3 regions of the Xanthobacter sp. AM11 genome follow, and region 3 is predicted to be linked to each of the others. Evidence: riboswitches for the same ligand, from Rfam matches in the RefSeq annotation. Region 3 holds a riboswitch; each other region holds the start of a gene.

Region 1 (5,354 bases), 1.4 Mb from region 3:
TCCTGCTCGACGAGAGCGGCAGCGAGGTCCGCCTCGGCAGCGCGGAATTCCGCCTGCTCCTCGCCCTCGTCACCCGCCCGTCGGTGGTGCTCTCGCGCGACCAGCTGCTCGACATCACCGCCGGCCGGCCGGCGCAGGTGTTCGACCGCAGCATCGACAACCTGGTCAGCCGCCTGAGGCGCCGGATCGAGCGGGACCCCCAGCAGCCCGCGCTCATCAAGACCGTGTGGGGCGACGGCTATGTCTTCGCCGCGCCGGTGGAGGTGGAGGCGTGAACCGCCTTGCCCGCCTGGTCTGGCCGCGCAGCCTCGCCGCACGCCTCGTGCTGCTGCTGGTGGCGACCCTCGCCGTCGCGCAGATGGTGCTGGTGCTGGTGCTGCAGACCGAGCACGACAGCATTGTGGTCGGCATCGTCCGCGGCCAGGCCCTCGGCCAGACGGTGACGCTCACCCGCCTGATCGAGATGGCGCCGCAGGATGCCGACCGGCTCGCCAGCGCCTTCGTTTCGCGGAGCGCCTGCGCCTGGGTCTCCACGCAGCCGCCCGAGACCCGCACCCCGACCCGGGCCGAGGAAAGCCTCGCTCACCTGTTGCAGCGGCGCCTGCATGGCGTCGGCAAGGGACGGCCGGAAGTGCATATCGACACCGCCGGGACCTGGGAGCGGCGCTGCCCGCGGCAGCGCGCGGAGGCACTGCCCTGGGTCCGCAGGGGGGGCGACGGCAATGCGCCCCCCTCGGACGGGCTGCGCAGCGGCCTCGGCGTGGTGGCCCTGAGCGTGCCCCTCTCCGACAAGCGCTGGCTCCACATGACCACGCTGGTGAGCCTGCCCGGCATCTGGAGCCGCCCGGCCCTGCTCTCCTTCCTGATCTCCTCCCTCGCGGTCTCCTGCGTCACCATCGCCTGCGTGCGGCTGCAGACCCGCTCCCTGCGCTCCCTCGCGGACGCCTCGGAGCGGTTCGGCCGCGGGGAGAAGGTGGCGGCCCTCGATGTGCATGGCCCCTCCGAGGTGGCGGCGGCGACCCTCGCCTTCAACACCATGCAGGAACGGCTCAGCCAGTTCATGCGCGACCGCATGCGCCTGCTGGCCGCCATCAGCCACGATCTGCGCACCCCGTTGACGACGCTCCGGCTCAAGGCGGAATTCGTGGACGACCCGGAGGTGCGCGCCGACATCGTCGCCACCATCGACGAGCTCGTCGCCATCTGCGAGGCGACGCTGGCCTTCACCCGGGCCGAGGCCACCAGCGAGGCCACCCAGACCGTGGACCTCGACGCCCTGTGTGCGGACGTGGTGGAGGAATTCGCCAGCGTCGGCGCCGATGCGCAGATGAACGAGGGCATGCATGCCCGCTTGGCCTGCCGCCCCGTCGCCCTGCGGCGCGCGCTGCGCAACCTCGTGGACAATGCCGTCCGCTACGGCCGGCGCGCAGAGGTTTCCATCCTGCAGCCCGCCCCGGGCATGGTCGCGATCCGGGTGGAGGACGGCGGGCCGGGCCTGCAGGAGGACCAGCTGGAACAGGCCTTCGCGCCCTTCGTGCGCCTGGAGCCCTCGCGCAGCCCGGAAACCGGCGGCATGGGCCTCGGCCTCGCCATCGCGCGCAGCATCATCAAGGCCCATGGCGGCGAACTGACCCTGGCGAACCGGCCGGAGGGAGGGCTGCGGGCCGAAATCATCCTGCCCACCGCATCGGCGGCCGCGGGCGCTTAAGCCCTTGACGCTTGTCATCCGAAAACTGCGGGGTCGCCTCCTGGCGGACTTGGCGCGATCTGCTCTCCGATCGGCACCGCGGCGGACGGCTTGACAGGGGGCATGGTTCCGGCGCCCTGTTGCCCATGCGAACGGTGGTGCGGATGCAGCGCATCCGCACTGAAACGGGAACGGGGAAAGGGCGCATCTGCGCCTTAAGCCCCGACCGCCCCCGCGACTGTGAGCGGCGAGCGGCCTTCCAAGGCGTCACTGGCACGGGCTTTTGCCCGCGCCGGGAAGACGGAAGGCCTGCTGTGACCCGCGAGTCAGGAGACCGGCCGGACGCAGGGTGTCAATCTGGCGGCCGTCGGGTGAGACGGCGGAGGACAAGGCAATGCATATCGAACCCGGTCTCGTGGACGGCGGGAAAATCTGGCTCAGCTACGTCACAGCGGCGGGCGCCGTCGGCTATAGCCTGAAGCTCGCGCTCGACGCGGCGCGTGAACGCGGGGTGCTGTCGCTGGCGACGCGCAGCGCGGCGGCCACCGCCCTCGTCTTCTCTTTCTTCGAGGTGCTGCCGCACTATCCGGTGGGGGTTTCCGAGGTCCACCTCATCCTCGGCTCCACCTTGTTCCTCATCTTCGGCGTGGCGCCGGCTGCCATCGGGCTGGCGCTCGGCCTGCTGGTCCAGGGCCTGTTCTTCGCCCCGTTCGACCTGCCCCAGTTCGGCATGAACGTGACCACCTTGCTGGTGCCGCTGTTCGCCCTCACGGCGGTGGCGCGGCGCATCATCGCCCCGCACACGCCCTATGTGGAGCTGAAGTATCGCCAGGCGCTGGCGCTCTCCACCACCTACCAGGCCGGCATCGTCGCCTGGGTGGCGTTCTGGGCGCTCTACGGCCAGGGCTTCGGCGCGGAAAACCTCGCCTCGGTCACCGCGTTCGGCGGCGCCTACCTGCTGGTGATCGTGGTGGAGCCGCTGGTGGACCTCGCCGTGCTGGCGGCGGCCAAGGCCCTCAACGGGCTGAAGGGCACCCCCCTGTTCGAGCGCCGGCTTTACGACGCTGCCTGAGGCGGCGTGCCCGCGGGTGCGCTTCGTCTCACCCCATCCCTGCGCACGCCGGCGGTCCTCCCGCCGGCGTGTCTCGTTTTGACAGCCTCCCACGAAGACCGGCGGGCCTCGGTGGAAGACCGGGGCCGGGCGGGCGCCGCCCCCGGCGTCACTCCAGCCCGGCGATGCGTGCGCTGTAGCGCCGGGTCAGTTCGCGCACGGCATCGCTGCCGACGGGCGTGAGGTGAACCCAGGTCCGCCGCCGGTCGGTCTCATCGGGCAGGCGCTGCACCAGCGCCTGCGCCTCCAGCGCCTCCAGCCGCCGCAGCGCCGTGGTGACGGAAGTTCCGGCCGCCGCGCACAGGGAGGTCACCGACAGCCGCTGGCCGGATTCCTGCGCCAGGGCAAGGTCGAGCATCATGTCCCAGGCCGTGTCTCCCACCTTCTTCTCGGGAAACAGCCGCTTTCGGTCAATGCGCATGCCCAGCAGCGCCTTGAGATGGCCCACCGGACTGCCCGCCTGCGCGGCGGTGCCGGCGCGCTCGGCGAAGATCGCCCGGGCCCGGCGGATCGCCGCGGCGAGGTCGGCGATGTCGAAGGGCTTCTGCAGGAAGTCCACCACGTTCAGCCGCAGCGCGGCCACCGCCTTGTCCAGGGTGGCGGCGCCGGTGATGACGACCCCGGCCACCGGCGTGTGCAGCCGCACCTGCTGCAGGCGCTGCAGAAGCTCGATACCATCGATATTGGGCAGGCCGAGATCGGTGACCACCACGCCGATGTCCGCATTGTTCTCGACAATGTCGATGGCGCTGGCGGATGTGCTGGTGCACAGCACGGGAATGCCGGCTGCGGCAAGTCCCTCACGCACCTCCACGAGCAGGTCGCGATCATCATCCACGATCAGGGTGGACGCGCGTTCCATCTGCGTTTCCCGTCCCAGCAACAACGGTCCTTCGGTCATCGGCGAGCTTCAACGCGCCTGCAGGCGCAAGCCGCATCCGGCTGCCCGACGCGCTCCAACTTATTGGATAGAGACGGATGACCTGCCCACAGGGAAACGCCGATGCGATTCCCTGTGGGCAGGTCCGGCTCCAGGCGAAACAGGAAGCCCTGGATGGCCACATTATGGCGGCTTGCGATCATCCGCAGACCCTCAATCGTTTCAACCCCTTCCACCACCAACCCGGACCAGGCCGTGCCGAAAGGGACAGGAGGGCGCGGCGCAATCTACCGTGACATATCCTATTTGGGAGCATGGCGGATGAATGGCGCATCGATCTTGATCTCGCGCACAAGCGGCCGGGAAAGTTGCAGCCGCCCGCGCCGTCCCTCGCCCGGATCGTCGCGGACGGGCCCGCATCGTCCCGGGCACGATGGCGGCCGGGGCTGATGGGGGTCAAGACCGCCGCACCGAAGATCGGCCGAGGCCCTGATCTTCGGATACAAGACTTCACGATATCCATGTTTAAATAATTTGAATGGAAATTTATTTATCAATTTCAACCAATTTGCATGGAAACAGTGCGTAAATCTCATGTAAATACACAATTATTTTCATCATATATTTCAACAATGCTTCATTGATTTCATTCGAAAGGAAAATATATCCAATTTGGATGCAGTTTCGCTAACGTATGCAACTTAAGTGTGATAGCTTCCAACAATTAAGTGCTGGCGACCTCGCATTGAGGTCACCGCCGGCAAGGCCCCATTGCTCGACGCCATCCGCGAAGCGAGGGGCATGTTCACAATCCCGGATCCCGTGCCTAGCCCTGACCGGCACGGGAGGGCGGGTCGGGTGGACGCCAGAGATGGCAACCTCCGGCCCGTTCAATCTTCCCGCGGGGGGGAGGGGAGAGGAAGGGGCTGGATGCGACGGTTCGCAGCCCGCATCCAGCCCCTTCCGATCGTTCCGTGGCCGTGCCACGCCGCCGATGCCTCGCCAGCGGGAGCCATCGGTATTGACGCAACCGTGCAGCGCCTGTCCATTCCAGCCTGAAGCCAACGGCAGGGCCTGCCGCAGATCGACGGTGCTGGCATGAGCTGCGTTCTGATCGTCGACGACGAGCCGGAGTATCTGGACGAGCTTTTGGAAGCGCTCGGCTTCGAAGGCATGTCGGCGGTTGCGGTGCCGAGTGCGGCAGCGGCGCTGGAGGCGCTTGCGCGCGATCCGCAGATCACCATCGTGCTCACCGACATGCGCATGCCGGACATGGACGGCATCGCCATGATCCACAGCCTACGGAAGGCCTTTGCCGCCCGTCGCCTCGACTTCCTCGTCATGACCGGACATGCCGCCGAGACGGACATGGCGCGGGCGATGGCGGCCGGGGTGCGGCGCTGTTTTCCCAAGCCCCTCGCCTTCGATGACCTTCGCGACACCCTGATCGCCCTGCAGGACGGGCAAGATGCGCCTGGATGAGCCCATCGCCGGCGAGGTCCGGCGCCTCCTCGACCCGGTGACCCTCATGCTGGCCTCGCTCATCTTCCTCGTGGGCGTCATTCCCTTCGGTGCGGCGCTGGTGCTTTACCAGATCCAAAGCCGTGCCGAACTGGCGGAGGCCGAGGCCAGCGCACACAAGACCGCAACCTTGCTGATGCGTAGCTTCGAGCAGG
Region 2 (5,354 bases), 2.2 Mb from region 3:
ACCAGCAGGTCGGGCCGCGCGGTGACGATCTCCTCCAGCACCAGCTGGCCGAGCCGGTCGGTGGAGAGGCGGGCGGCCAGATTGTCGAGCCCGGCCCGCGCCATCACCTCGCCGGCGAGGGTGTCGCGCCCGGCGGTGAAGCCGTTGGGCCGCAGCACGATGGCTTCCGGCGGCCGGGCCGGCGGCGGCGGCAGGGCGGCGAAGGCGGCCTCCATCTGCGCCACCATGGCCTCGCCGCGCTCCGGCACGCCCATGCGCCCGGCAACAAGGCGGATCTGCGCATAGGCTTCCGCCACGCTTTGCGGCGCCGCCAGTTCCAGCACCGGCAGGCCGAGGCGCCGCAGCATGGCGGTGGTGGTGCGGGTGGTGTAGGCGCCCACCACCACCAGGTCCGGCTTGAGCGGCACGATCTCTTCGGCCAGGCCCCGGTTCACCGGCACCTGCTGCGCCAGCGCCGCCACGTTGGAGGTGGCGGGATCGCGGGCCAGGAAGGTGACGGATGCCACCTGCCCCGGGTCCGCGAGCCGCAGCACCAGTTCGTCGGCGCACAGGTTCAGCGACGCGATGCGCGCCGGCCGCTCCGCCCCGGCCGCCGCGGGCACGGCCGCGCCGAGGCCCGCCGCGAGGAGCAGGCCCGCGACCCGTGTTGCGCCCCGCCTTGCGGCCGGTGTTGCGGAACCTGCCATGGCCCCTCTCAATAGGTCAGCTTCAGCCCGCCATAGGCACCGAAGCCCGGGGCGAGAAAGCCGTTGGGGTTCTGGTAGCTCTGGTCGAACAGGTTGTCGATGCGGGCGAACACGGTGGTGTTGGCGTTGAAGCGATAATTGGCCGCCACGTTCACCGCCGTATAGCCGGGCTGGTCGATATAATTGGAGCTGAGGCGCACGATGTCCCACCAGGACGAGGCATAGACGAGGCTGGCGGAGAGGTCGAATGCGTCCGTCGGCCGCCAGCCCACCGTCAGGCTCACCTTGTTGTTGGGCCGCCGCAGCGGGTAGCACGAGGTGGCGTCGATGGGCACGCAGGCCGCGCCGAAGGGCTGGCCCGGCGGGGTGTAGCCCACCACGTCGGTATAGGTATAGTCCACCCGCACATCGAGCCGGTCCGTCACCGCCACCGCGACGAAGGCCTCCACGCCCTGCGTGGTGGCGCTGGAGATGTTGACGTTCTGGTAGGTCACCGGATCGTAGCTGATCAGGTTGGTGATGTCGTTGTGGAAGTAGGTGACGCCGAACAACACGCGCTCACCGAAGATCTTCTGCTCGAAGCCGGCATCCCAGCCGGTGCTTTCCTCGGGCTTCAGGTTCGCATTGCCGTAATAGGGCGCATAAAGCTGGTATAGCGAGGGCGCCTTGAAGCCGGTGCCGTAGCTCGCCTTCAGCCGGGTTCCCGTTTCCGGGAACAGGAGGGCGGGCGCAAGGCGGAAGGTGGTGTGGTCGCCGAAGGTGTCGTCGCTATCGTAGCGCACGTTGGCGGCATAGAAGAACCGCTCGGCCAGGGAGCCCTGATATTCAGCATAGGCGCCGGTGTCGCCGGTGGAGGCGTCCATCTGCGTATAAGCGGTGGAGGAACTCATGCTCTCGTCGCGCCGCTCCACGCCCACCAGCAGGTTCTGCCCCGGGGCGACGGCGAGGTTGGTGCGCAAATAGTAGGTCTGCCGGTCGCCCTCATAGTCCCCGTTGGAGCCTTCATTGGGCCCGGTGGTGGGGTTGGAGGAGGTCATGGCGCTGACGCCGAAGGTGGTGGTCAGCCGGTCGTCGAACGCGCGCCACACCCCCTCGCCCTTGGTGAAGAACATGCTGGCGAGGCTGGTGGAGGTCTGCGCCGCCGGAATGCCCACATAAAGCGGGGGCGGGTAGGTATCCGGGGTGAAGGCAAGCCGGCTGTCGATGTAGCGGGCAATGAAATTGACGGTCAGGTCTTCCGTGGCCGCATAGTCGAGGCGGGTGGAATAGGTCCAGTTGTCATAAGTATTGGGATTGGTGGGGTAGCCCGCCGGCACGAGGTTCTGCGGCGTCACCGCAATCTCGGTGGACGAGAAATGGGTGACGTTGAACGAATAGGCGAGTTTTTCCGCCTCGCCGCTCAGGCTCGCCGCCTGGTTGAAGGTGCCCAGGGCGCCGCCTTCCACATAGCCGGTGACCTTGGCCGGCCCCTCGCCCTTGCGGGTTTCCACCGACACCACGCCGCCGATGGCGTCCGAGCCATAAAGGCCGCTCTGCGGGCCGCGCAGCACTTCCACCCGGGCAAGGTCGCTGGCCAGAAGCTGGCCGAAATCGAAGGCGCCGTTGGGCGTGGAGGGATTGCCGGCGTCGATGCCGTCGATCAGCACCTTCACATGGTTGGAATTGGTGCCGCGGATGAACACCGAGGTCTGGCCGCCCGGCCCGCCGGTCTGCACCACATTGAGGCCGGGCAGGGAGTCCAGCACATCCGGCAGCGTGCGCTGCTGGCGGCGGTCGATGTCCGCGGCGGTCACCACGCTCACCGAGCTGGCCACCTCGTTCTCCGGCGTGGGAATACCGGTGGCGCTCACCACGATGGTGGGCAGGTCGATGGTGTTCTGGTCGTCCGCCGCCTGGGCGAGGGCCGGCACGGCGGCGCAGGCGAGGAAGGCGGGCGCAAGGAGAGCAGACGCACGGGAGCGGCGGGCGCGCCGGGTGGCGCGGGCGCAAAACGGAACGGCGGAAGGCATGTCGGCCTCGGCGGGACGAGTGGTCCGTCACCGCGAACGAGGCGCCCCGGCGGATAGGCAATCCGCCCGACCAACCACCATCAGGACACCCCGCCCGATGTGCACGCGCGTGACCACGGCTGACGGCAGGTCTCCTGGCTCGCGGGTCGTCGTTCTCTGCACCGCCTTCCCAGGCCCGAGGGCCCAGTGGCTGATGGCGCAGGACTCGCCGCTTACAGTTGCGGGGGCAGCCATGGCATCGCCGGTCTCCCGGCCCACCATGTTCCCTTTTCATCCAATAGGAACCGTCATGTTCACGCTAGCGTGAGCGACCCCGATGCGTCAACAACCCTGCCCCTGCGGGATCGGCGGCGGGCCGTGCCGGGGTGCCGCCGCGCCGGCGCAGGGCCGTGGCGCGAAAGGAAAAATCGTGCCGGGGCTTTGCCGGCGGCACGATTCGTTGTGAATTGGACACATGGCGCAGGCAAAATGGTTCGGCATCGGGAATCGCTGCTCGCGCGTCCTTGAGGGTGCGGCCGGACGGAGCACGCGCCCGGGCATGGATCCGGTTCTGGTGAGCGATGACCAAGAGCACCTTTCAGGCCGAGGACGGCGCGACACTCTCCTTCTCCGACACGGGGACGGGAGCGCCCCTGCTGCTTCTGGCAGGCCTGACCCGCAACGGGCGCGATTTCGACTATCTGGCCCGGCACCTGCACGGCGTGCGGCTGATCCGCCTCGACAGCCGCGGCCGCGGCGAATCCCAATGGACCGGCCCGGACACCTACAATGTGGCGCAGGAGGCGCGGGACGCCCTCGCCCTGCTGGACCATCTGGGGCTGGCGCGGGCGGCCATCATCGGCACGTCCCGCGGCGGGCTTCTGGGCATGGTGATGGCGGCAACCGCGCATGACCGCGTGGCCGGCCTGTGCCTGAACGACGTGGGCCCGGTGCTGGAGCGCGCCGGCCTGGAGCGGATCGGCGCCTATATCGGCATCGAGCCGGCGGTCGCCACCCTGGAGGAGATCGCCGACCGCATGCCGGCGGCCATGCCCGGCTTCCACAATGTGCCCGAGCTGCGCTGGGAGGAGGAGACCATCCGGCGCTACATCCAGACCACCCATGGCGTGACGCTTCCCTACGACCCGGACCTGCGCAAGTCGTTCGAGAAGGCCATGGCGGGCCCGCTGGCGGACGCCTGGCCGCTGTTCGAGGCCTGCGCCGGCATTCCGCTGGCCCTCATCCGCGGCATCAATTCCGACGTCCTGACCCGCGCCACCGCCGACGAGATGGCCGCCCGTCGCCCGGACATGATCCGCGTCGAGGTGCCGGACCGGGGCCACACCCCCTTCCTGGACGAGCCGGAAGCCCTCGGGGCCATCCACGCCTGGCTGGCGCTGTGCTTCCCGCAGCACGCGGGCGAGGCGCAGGCGGACGCGGCGATGGCATCATAGGCCCGTGCGCAACGGAGTTGGCCCATGGACAGACGCATCGCCGCCCCGCTGCTGGCCGTCGCCATGGCCCTGGCGGGTGGCGCCGCCGCCGGTGGGCCGGCACAGCGCCCGCCGGCCAATGCGGTGGCGGTCACCTCCTTCGCCGAGCTTCTCCCGCGCCCTTATTGCCTGCTGGGTGCCGCCGCCCGGCACCGAGGGCTTCGAGATCACGCTGCGCTTCGGCCTCACCGGCAAGGGAGAGGTGCGCGGCAAGCCGCTGGCCACCTATTCGGTGCTTCCCGGCCCGCCCGATCGCCAGCGCGCGTTCGTCGCGGCGGCCATGCTCGCCCTGCACAATTGCACGCCGGTGCTCATGTCGCCCGAATTCGCGCGGGTCGCAGCCTCGCGGGTGCTGACCCTCCGGCTGATTTCGGCGGGCCGCCGGGCCCAGGTCCCGGGCGCCGCGGCGGGCGAAGAGGGTTGCGTATTGTCCTGACATGGCCTGTAGAAGCGTTGCGGGTCCGATGCGAACCCGGATGCACTGCCTTGGAGAGTGAGATGGCCGACCTCGTTATCATTGCCTATGAGTCTGAGGCCAAAGCGGAGGCCGCGCGACAGGAGCTCCTCAAGCTCCAGAAGGAATATCTGATCGAGCTGGGCGATGCCGTGGTGGCGGTCCGGCAGGAGGACGGTTCGATCAAGCTTCACCAGATGGTGAACACCACCGTCGCCGGGGCGGCGTCGGGTGGCTTGTGGGGCGGCCTTGTCGGCCTTCTCTTCCTGAACCCGCTGCTGGGCATGGCCATTGGCGCCGGCGCCGGCGCCCTCGCCGGAAAGTTCACCGACGTGGGGATCAATGACGACTTCATCAAGCAGGCCAGCGCGTCGCTTGGCCCCAACCAGGCCGCCTTGTGCGTGCTGGTCGGCAAGGTGACCGCGGACAAGGTGGTGGCCGACATGGCCCAGTTCGGCGGCACCGTGCTCCAGACCAGCCTCTCCACGGAGCAGGAAGAGAAGCTCCAGGCCGCGCTGAAGGGCGCGTAGGGCCTATCGCGCGAACGCCCTCCATTATCCTTGTGGCGGGCGATGCACCGCCCCGGTGGGACCGCAGGCCGGCTCCCTCCGGGCGGGACCGCCTGCGTTCAGGTCCTGCCGTCGTGGCCCTGGCCGCGGAGCCACCGGCCGGAAAAGGTGCCGGCCGCGACCACCGCGTCGGGATTGCCCGGTTCGAGGGTGAGTTCGACGGT
Region 3 (5,354 bases):
ATCGCGGAGAAGGTGGTCCCGGCAACCAATCGTTTACCGCCTTCGTTAATGATGACGCTACGGTTCGGGTCACGCATCCTTGGGTGCGGGAGCCGGGCACCGCCCACAAGGCTCGGGCGGCGTGGGACGGTGGATGCGGCGGCCTGTGGAAAAACCTTAAGTGCCTGAAGATGATTCAGTCTTCAGCTCTCTGCACAAAGTTTTTTCCGCGGGGCCTTGTGGACGAGAATCGGCTTCTGTTAACGATTCTACACACGTATCGCGAATCACCCCCGACGGCCGAGCAACGAAGGTCGGCATCGCCGCCTTTCGCGTAGTTGCGAGGAAAGGGATAGCCATGCGCGTTCTGCTCATCGAGGACGACAGTGCTACGGCCCGAGGCATCGAATTGATGCTGAAGACCGAGAGCTTCAACGTCTACACCACCAACCTCGGTGAGGAGGGCGTGGATCTCGGCAAGGTCTACGAATACGATATCATCCTTCTGGACCTGAACCTGCCCGACATGTCGGGGTTCGAGGTCCTGCGCTGCCTGCGCGTGGCGAAGGTGAAGACTCCCATCCTCATCCTCTCCGGCCTCGCCAACACGGAAGACAAGGTGAAGGGCTTCGGCTTCGGTGCCGACGACTACCTCACCAAGCCCTTCCACAAGGACGAGATGGTGGCGCGCATCCACGCCATCGTGCGCCGCTCCAAGGGCCACGCCCAATCGGTGATCCAGACTGGCGACCTGATCGTCAACCTCGACACCAAGACGGTGGAGGTGGAAGGCAACCGGGTGCACCTCACCGGCAAGGAATACCAGATGCTGGAGCTGCTCTCGCTCCGCAAGGGCACCACCCTCACCAAGGAGATGTTCCTCAACCATCTCTATGGCGGCATGGACGAGCCCGAACTGAAGATCATCGACGTGTTCATCTGCAAGCTGCGCAAGAAGCTCGCCAATGCCTCCGCGGGCAAGAACTACATCGAAACCGTCTGGGGCCGCGGCTACGTGCTGCGCGAGCCCATGCCCGGCGCCGAGCGCATCGCCGTCTGATCACCCCCTCCTCGCATCCGCCGCCGAACAAGCCCCGCAGCCGCGGGGCTTTTCTTTTGGCGCGGCCACGGGCCGGGGCATGAGGCTCATGGCAGGGCGGTGAGCGTCACCGTGTCGCCGTCCTGGGCGAAGGCCACCGCGAGGGCGCAGTCGCGGGCCAGCATCCCGGCATAGAAGGGCTGCACCGAATGGGCGTCGAGCCCGTCCGGCGGCACCGCCCCGCCCACCAGCGCCTCCAGCCCCTGCGGAATGCGCGCGCTGACGCCGGTGGAGGCGATAGCAAAGCCCATCTGCTCCCCCGCGCCGATCGCGCCCACATGGATGACGCCGCCGCGCGGAATGGTATTGCCGGCCAGCAGCACCAGGTTCAACAGCAGCTTCACCCGGTTCTTGGGCAGAAGCTCTCGCGGCAGGGCCCAGTCCACCTTGGTGCGGTCATCCTCGATGACGCCGCGGACCACCTGCTCGGCGTCGCCGAGGTCGAGGCGCGCCCCGGCCGAGCCGGCGGCGCCGAACGCCAGCCGGGTGAACTGCAGGCGCGCCGAGGCCTGCCGGGCGCTCCTGGCGATGAGGTCGAGGGCGACTTCGCGCATGTCCGCCGCCTTCTCGTCCTCCAGCACCTCGAAACCGTTGATGATGGCGGCCACCGGGCTGATCACGTCGTGGCAGACGCGCGAGCACAGCAGCGCGGCGAAATCGAGGGTCGAGCCGGCGTTGCGGTCGGCGTCGGGCTGGGACGACGTGGACGAAGGCCTGTCGGGCATGGACATGGCGGCTCCCGGACGGCGACGGCGGGGGCGGCCGCGCGCGGCACCAGCGGAACGCGTGCCCGAATCCGTCTGGACAAAGGTCGGCTCTGATACACCGCCCGCCGCCGGGGCGAAAGCTGCACCGCCGCGGGCGCCCCGGGCGGCATTTGACAATCTCCCCCGCCCTGCCTTTAGTGGCCGGGTCGAAGGTCCCGTGTTTTGCCACGGGCGCAAAAGGGAATGCGGTGCGGGCGGGGCAACCCTCCTCATGCCGCGGCTGCCCCCGCAACTGTAAGCGGCGAGCCCCCGCCAGACGCCACTGGAGCCATCCGGGAAGGCGGCCGGGGCACTGACCCGCGAGCCAGGAGACCTGCCTTCGACGAGGTCCGCGCCGGGCGGGGTGCTCCGGTTCTGCGTCCCTTAAGCCCGTCTCGCGCGGGCAGCGCGCACCCTTGGGATGGAACGGGTGGAGCGCGGCAATCTTCACGAAACCGCGGCAGTGGATGCGACCGGGCAGGACAGCGCTCCCCCGGCGCCGGCCGCCACCGGCCCGGCACCGGCCCCCGTCACCCTCTTCATCTGCACCAGCTGCCGCGACGCGGCGGCGGATGCCGACCTTGCCGCCGACGGCACCGCCCTTGCCGCAGCTGCGGCGGCGGCCACGGGCGGCGACGCGGCGCCGGGCGTGAGCGTGCGGGGCGTGCGCTGCCTTGCCAATTGCAAGCGCGGCCTGTCCGTCGCCATGGTCCGTGCCGACGGCTGGACCTATGTGTTCGGCGACCTTTCCGCCGCCGATGCCCCCGCCCTCCTGGAAGGCGCCCGTCTTTTGAGCGAGGCCCCCGACGGGCTGATGCCGTGGCGCGGCCGGCCCGATCCCCTCAAGCGCGGGATGATCGTGCGCATCCCGCCCCTTTCCCTCTCCGAGGATACCTGATGTCGTCCCTCGCCCGGGTGCCCTGCACCATCGTCACCGGCTTCCTCGGTGCCGGAAAGACCACCCTCATCCGCCACCTTCTGGAGCATGCCGGCGGCCGGCGCCTCGCGGTGATCGTCAATGAATTCGGCGACGTGGGCATCGACGGCGAGATCCTGAAGGGCTGCGGCATCGAGAGCTGCGCCGAAGACACCATCGTCGAGCTGGCCAACGGCTGCCTGTGCTGCACCGTGGCCGACGATTTCGTGCCGGCGCTGGACCTCATCCTGGCCCGCACGCCGCGGGTGGACCACATCCTCATCGAGACCTCGGGCCTCGCCTTGCCCAAGCCGCTGGTGCAGGCATTCCAGTGGCCGGCCATCAAGGGCCGCGTCACCGTGGACGGCGTGGTGGCGGTGGTGGACGGCCCGGCGCTGGCCCAGGGCCGGGTGGCGCCGGACCTCGCCGCCCTCGCCGCCCAGCGGGCGGACGACGCCAGCCTCGACCACGACGACCCGGTGGAAGAGGTGTTCGAGGACCAGATCGCCTGCGCCGACCTGGTGGTGCTCGCCAAGGGCGACCTCCTGGACGCCGCCGGCCTCGATGCGGCACAGGCGGCGGTGGCCCGCAGCCTGCCGCCCGCGGTGAAGCTGGTGCGCGCCGTGGCCGGCCGGGTGGACCCGGCGGTTCTGCTCGGCCTCGGCATCGGCGCGGAAGACGCCATCGACGCCCGTCGCACCCATCATGACGACGAGGCGGACCACGACCACGACGAGTTCGAGAGCGTCGTCCTCCCCCTCCCCGAGATTGCCGACCCCGCCGCCCTCGCCGCCCGCGTGGTGGCGGCCGCGGCAACGCCGGACGTGCTGCGGGTGAAGGGCTTCGCCGCAGTGGCGGGCAAGCCCATGCGCCTGCTGGTGCAGGGGGTGGGCCCGCGGGTGTCGCACCATTTCGACCGGCCGTGGGGCGGGGAGGAGGCGCGGCGCGGGGCGCTGGTGGTCATCGGCCTGAAGGGCTTCGACCGCGCCGCGGTGGAGCGGGCCATCCTGGGCTGAAGACAGGCCCGGGCCGGGGCCGAGGGACACCCATGCACATCCTTTCCACCACATCGACGACGCTGGAGGATCTGGCCGAGCCGGTGGATCTCGCCCAGCCGCCCGGCGACATGGTGGCGCTCTCCTTCACCGACAGCGACCTGCTCGCCCTTTCCGCCGCCTGGCGGGCGCGGCGCGACAGCCTGCCCAGCCTGCGCCTCGCCCGGCTGAAGGACCTGCGGCACCCCATGTCCGTGGACCTGTGGACGGCCAAGGTGGCGAGCCACGCCCGGGTGGTGCTGGTGCGCCAGCTGGGCGGGCTCGACTGGTGGCGCTACGGCGCCGAGCAATTGGCCGCCCTGGCCCGCGCCCGCGGCATCGCGCTGGCTTTGCTGCCGGGGGAGGACCAGGACGACCCGCGCCTCGCCGCCCTCTCCACCCTGCCGGCGGACGATCTGGCCCTGTGGCTCGGCCATTTCCGCGCCGGCGGCCCGGACAACATGGCGGCATTGCTGGCGCGCATGGCGCAGGCGGCGGGGTTCGGCGCCGGCGCCCCCGTGCCCCCGCCGCAGGCCGTGCCGGCCATCGCCGTGCATCGTGCCGGCCACGCGCTGGCGCCGGCCGACGCGGCCTTCCGCGCGGCCTGGGCCGACCCGCGGCCGAAGGCGCTCGTGCTGTTCTACCGCTCCCAATGGCTGGCGGGCGACACCGCGCCGGTGGACGCGCTGGCCGAGGCCCTCGCCCGCCACGGCATCTGCGCCGTGCCCCTGTTCCTGCCCAGCCTGAAGGCGCCGGAGGCCCGCGCCGCGGTGCGCGCGGGCGTGGCCGCCCTTGATCCCGCCGTCATCGTCACCACCACCGCCTTTGCGGCCGGCGATGCGGGGGAACTGTTCCCGGCGGGCGGGCCGCCGGTGCTCCAGGCGGCGCCCGCCACCACCGCCCGCGCCGCCTGGGCTTCGAGCCCGCGCGGCCTCTCCGCCGCCGACCTCGCCATGCATGTGGTGCTGCCGGAGCTGGACGGGCGGGTGCTGGCCGGCGCCCTCTCCTTCAAGGATTTCGCCCCGGCCGACGCCGACCTCGCCTTCGCCCCCGCCGTGAACCGGCCGGAGCCCGATGCGGTGGCCCATGTGGCGGCCCGCGCCGCCGCCCTCGTGCGCCTTGCCGCCACGCCGCGCGCACAGCGGCGGATCGCGGTGATCCTGCCGGACTATCCGGGCGCGGAAGGCCGCAGCGGCTATGCGGTGGGCCTCGACGTGCCGGAGAGCGCCCGCCGCCTCCTGGAAGCCCTGCGCGCGGCAGGCTATGCCACCGCGCCGCCCCCCGCCGATGCGAAGGCGCTGCTGGCCGCCATAAACCCGGCCCCGGCCCTGCCCCTCGACACCTACCGGCGCTTCCTCGCCACCCTGCCGCAGGCCGCGCGCGCCGCGGTCATCGCCGCATGGGGGCCGGCCGACGCGGATGCGGAGCTGAAGGACGGCGCCTTCCACTTCCGCCTCGCCCGGCTCGGCCACCTCACCCTCGCCTTCGCGCCGGATCGCGGCACGGCCCTGGACCGGCGCGCCGATTATCACGACGCCGCGCTGCCGCCGCGCCATGCCCTCCTGGCCTTCGGCCTGTGG

What was found. Region 3 has a riboswitch for cobalamin ahead of ACI7BZ_RS13100 (DUF1636 family protein). Riboswitches for the same ligand answer to the same signal wherever they lie in the genome.
Region 1: it holds a riboswitch for cobalamin, as region 3 does, so the genes downstream of both, ACI7BZ_RS06655 (energy-coupling factor ABC transporter permease) here and ACI7BZ_RS13100 (DUF1636 family protein) in region 3, are expected to answer to the same signal.
Region 2: it holds a riboswitch for cobalamin, as region 3 does, so the genes downstream of both, ACI7BZ_RS03080 (TonB-dependent receptor plug domain-containing protein) here and ACI7BZ_RS13100 (DUF1636 family protein) in region 3, are expected to answer to the same signal.

Annotation. Positions count from the first base shown of each region.
Region 1 is NZ_JBLAOA010000001.1:1,412,456-1,417,809, reverse strand. It holds gene ACI7BZ_RS06665 (response regulator) at 1-275, shown strand, start outside; gene ACI7BZ_RS06660 (ATP-binding protein) at 272-1,708, shown strand; cobalamin riboswitch at 1,824-2,044, shown strand; gene ACI7BZ_RS06655 (energy-coupling factor ABC transporter permease) at 2,082-2,759, shown strand; gene ACI7BZ_RS06650 (response regulator) at 2,908-3,660, opposite strand; gene ACI7BZ_RS06645 (response regulator) at 4,777-5,160, shown strand; gene ACI7BZ_RS06640 (ATP-binding protein) at 5,147-5,354, shown strand, end outside.
Region 2 is NZ_JBLAOA010000001.1:645,650-651,003, forward strand. It holds gene ACI7BZ_RS03075 (ABC transporter substrate-binding protein) at 1-686, opposite strand, end outside; gene ACI7BZ_RS03080 (TonB-dependent receptor plug domain-containing protein) at 695-2,695, opposite strand; cobalamin riboswitch at 2,803-2,999, opposite strand; gene ACI7BZ_RS03085 (alpha/beta fold hydrolase) at 3,256-4,128, shown strand; gene ACI7BZ_RS03090 (UCP034077 family protein) at 4,247-4,603, shown strand; gene ACI7BZ_RS03095 (DUF1269 domain-containing protein) at 4,666-5,151, shown strand; gene ACI7BZ_RS03100 (PaaI family thioesterase) at 5,250-5,354, opposite strand, start outside.
Region 3 is NZ_JBLAOA010000001.1:2,843,638-2,848,991, reverse strand. It holds gene ctrA (response regulator transcription factor CtrA) at 338-1,039, shown strand; gene chpT (histidine phosphotransferase ChpT) at 1,126-1,809, opposite strand; cobalamin riboswitch at 1,979-2,180, shown strand; gene ACI7BZ_RS13100 (DUF1636 family protein) at 2,255-2,722, shown strand; gene cobW (cobalamin biosynthesis protein CobW) at 2,719-3,756, shown strand; gene cobN (cobaltochelatase subunit CobN) at 3,789-5,354, shown strand, end outside.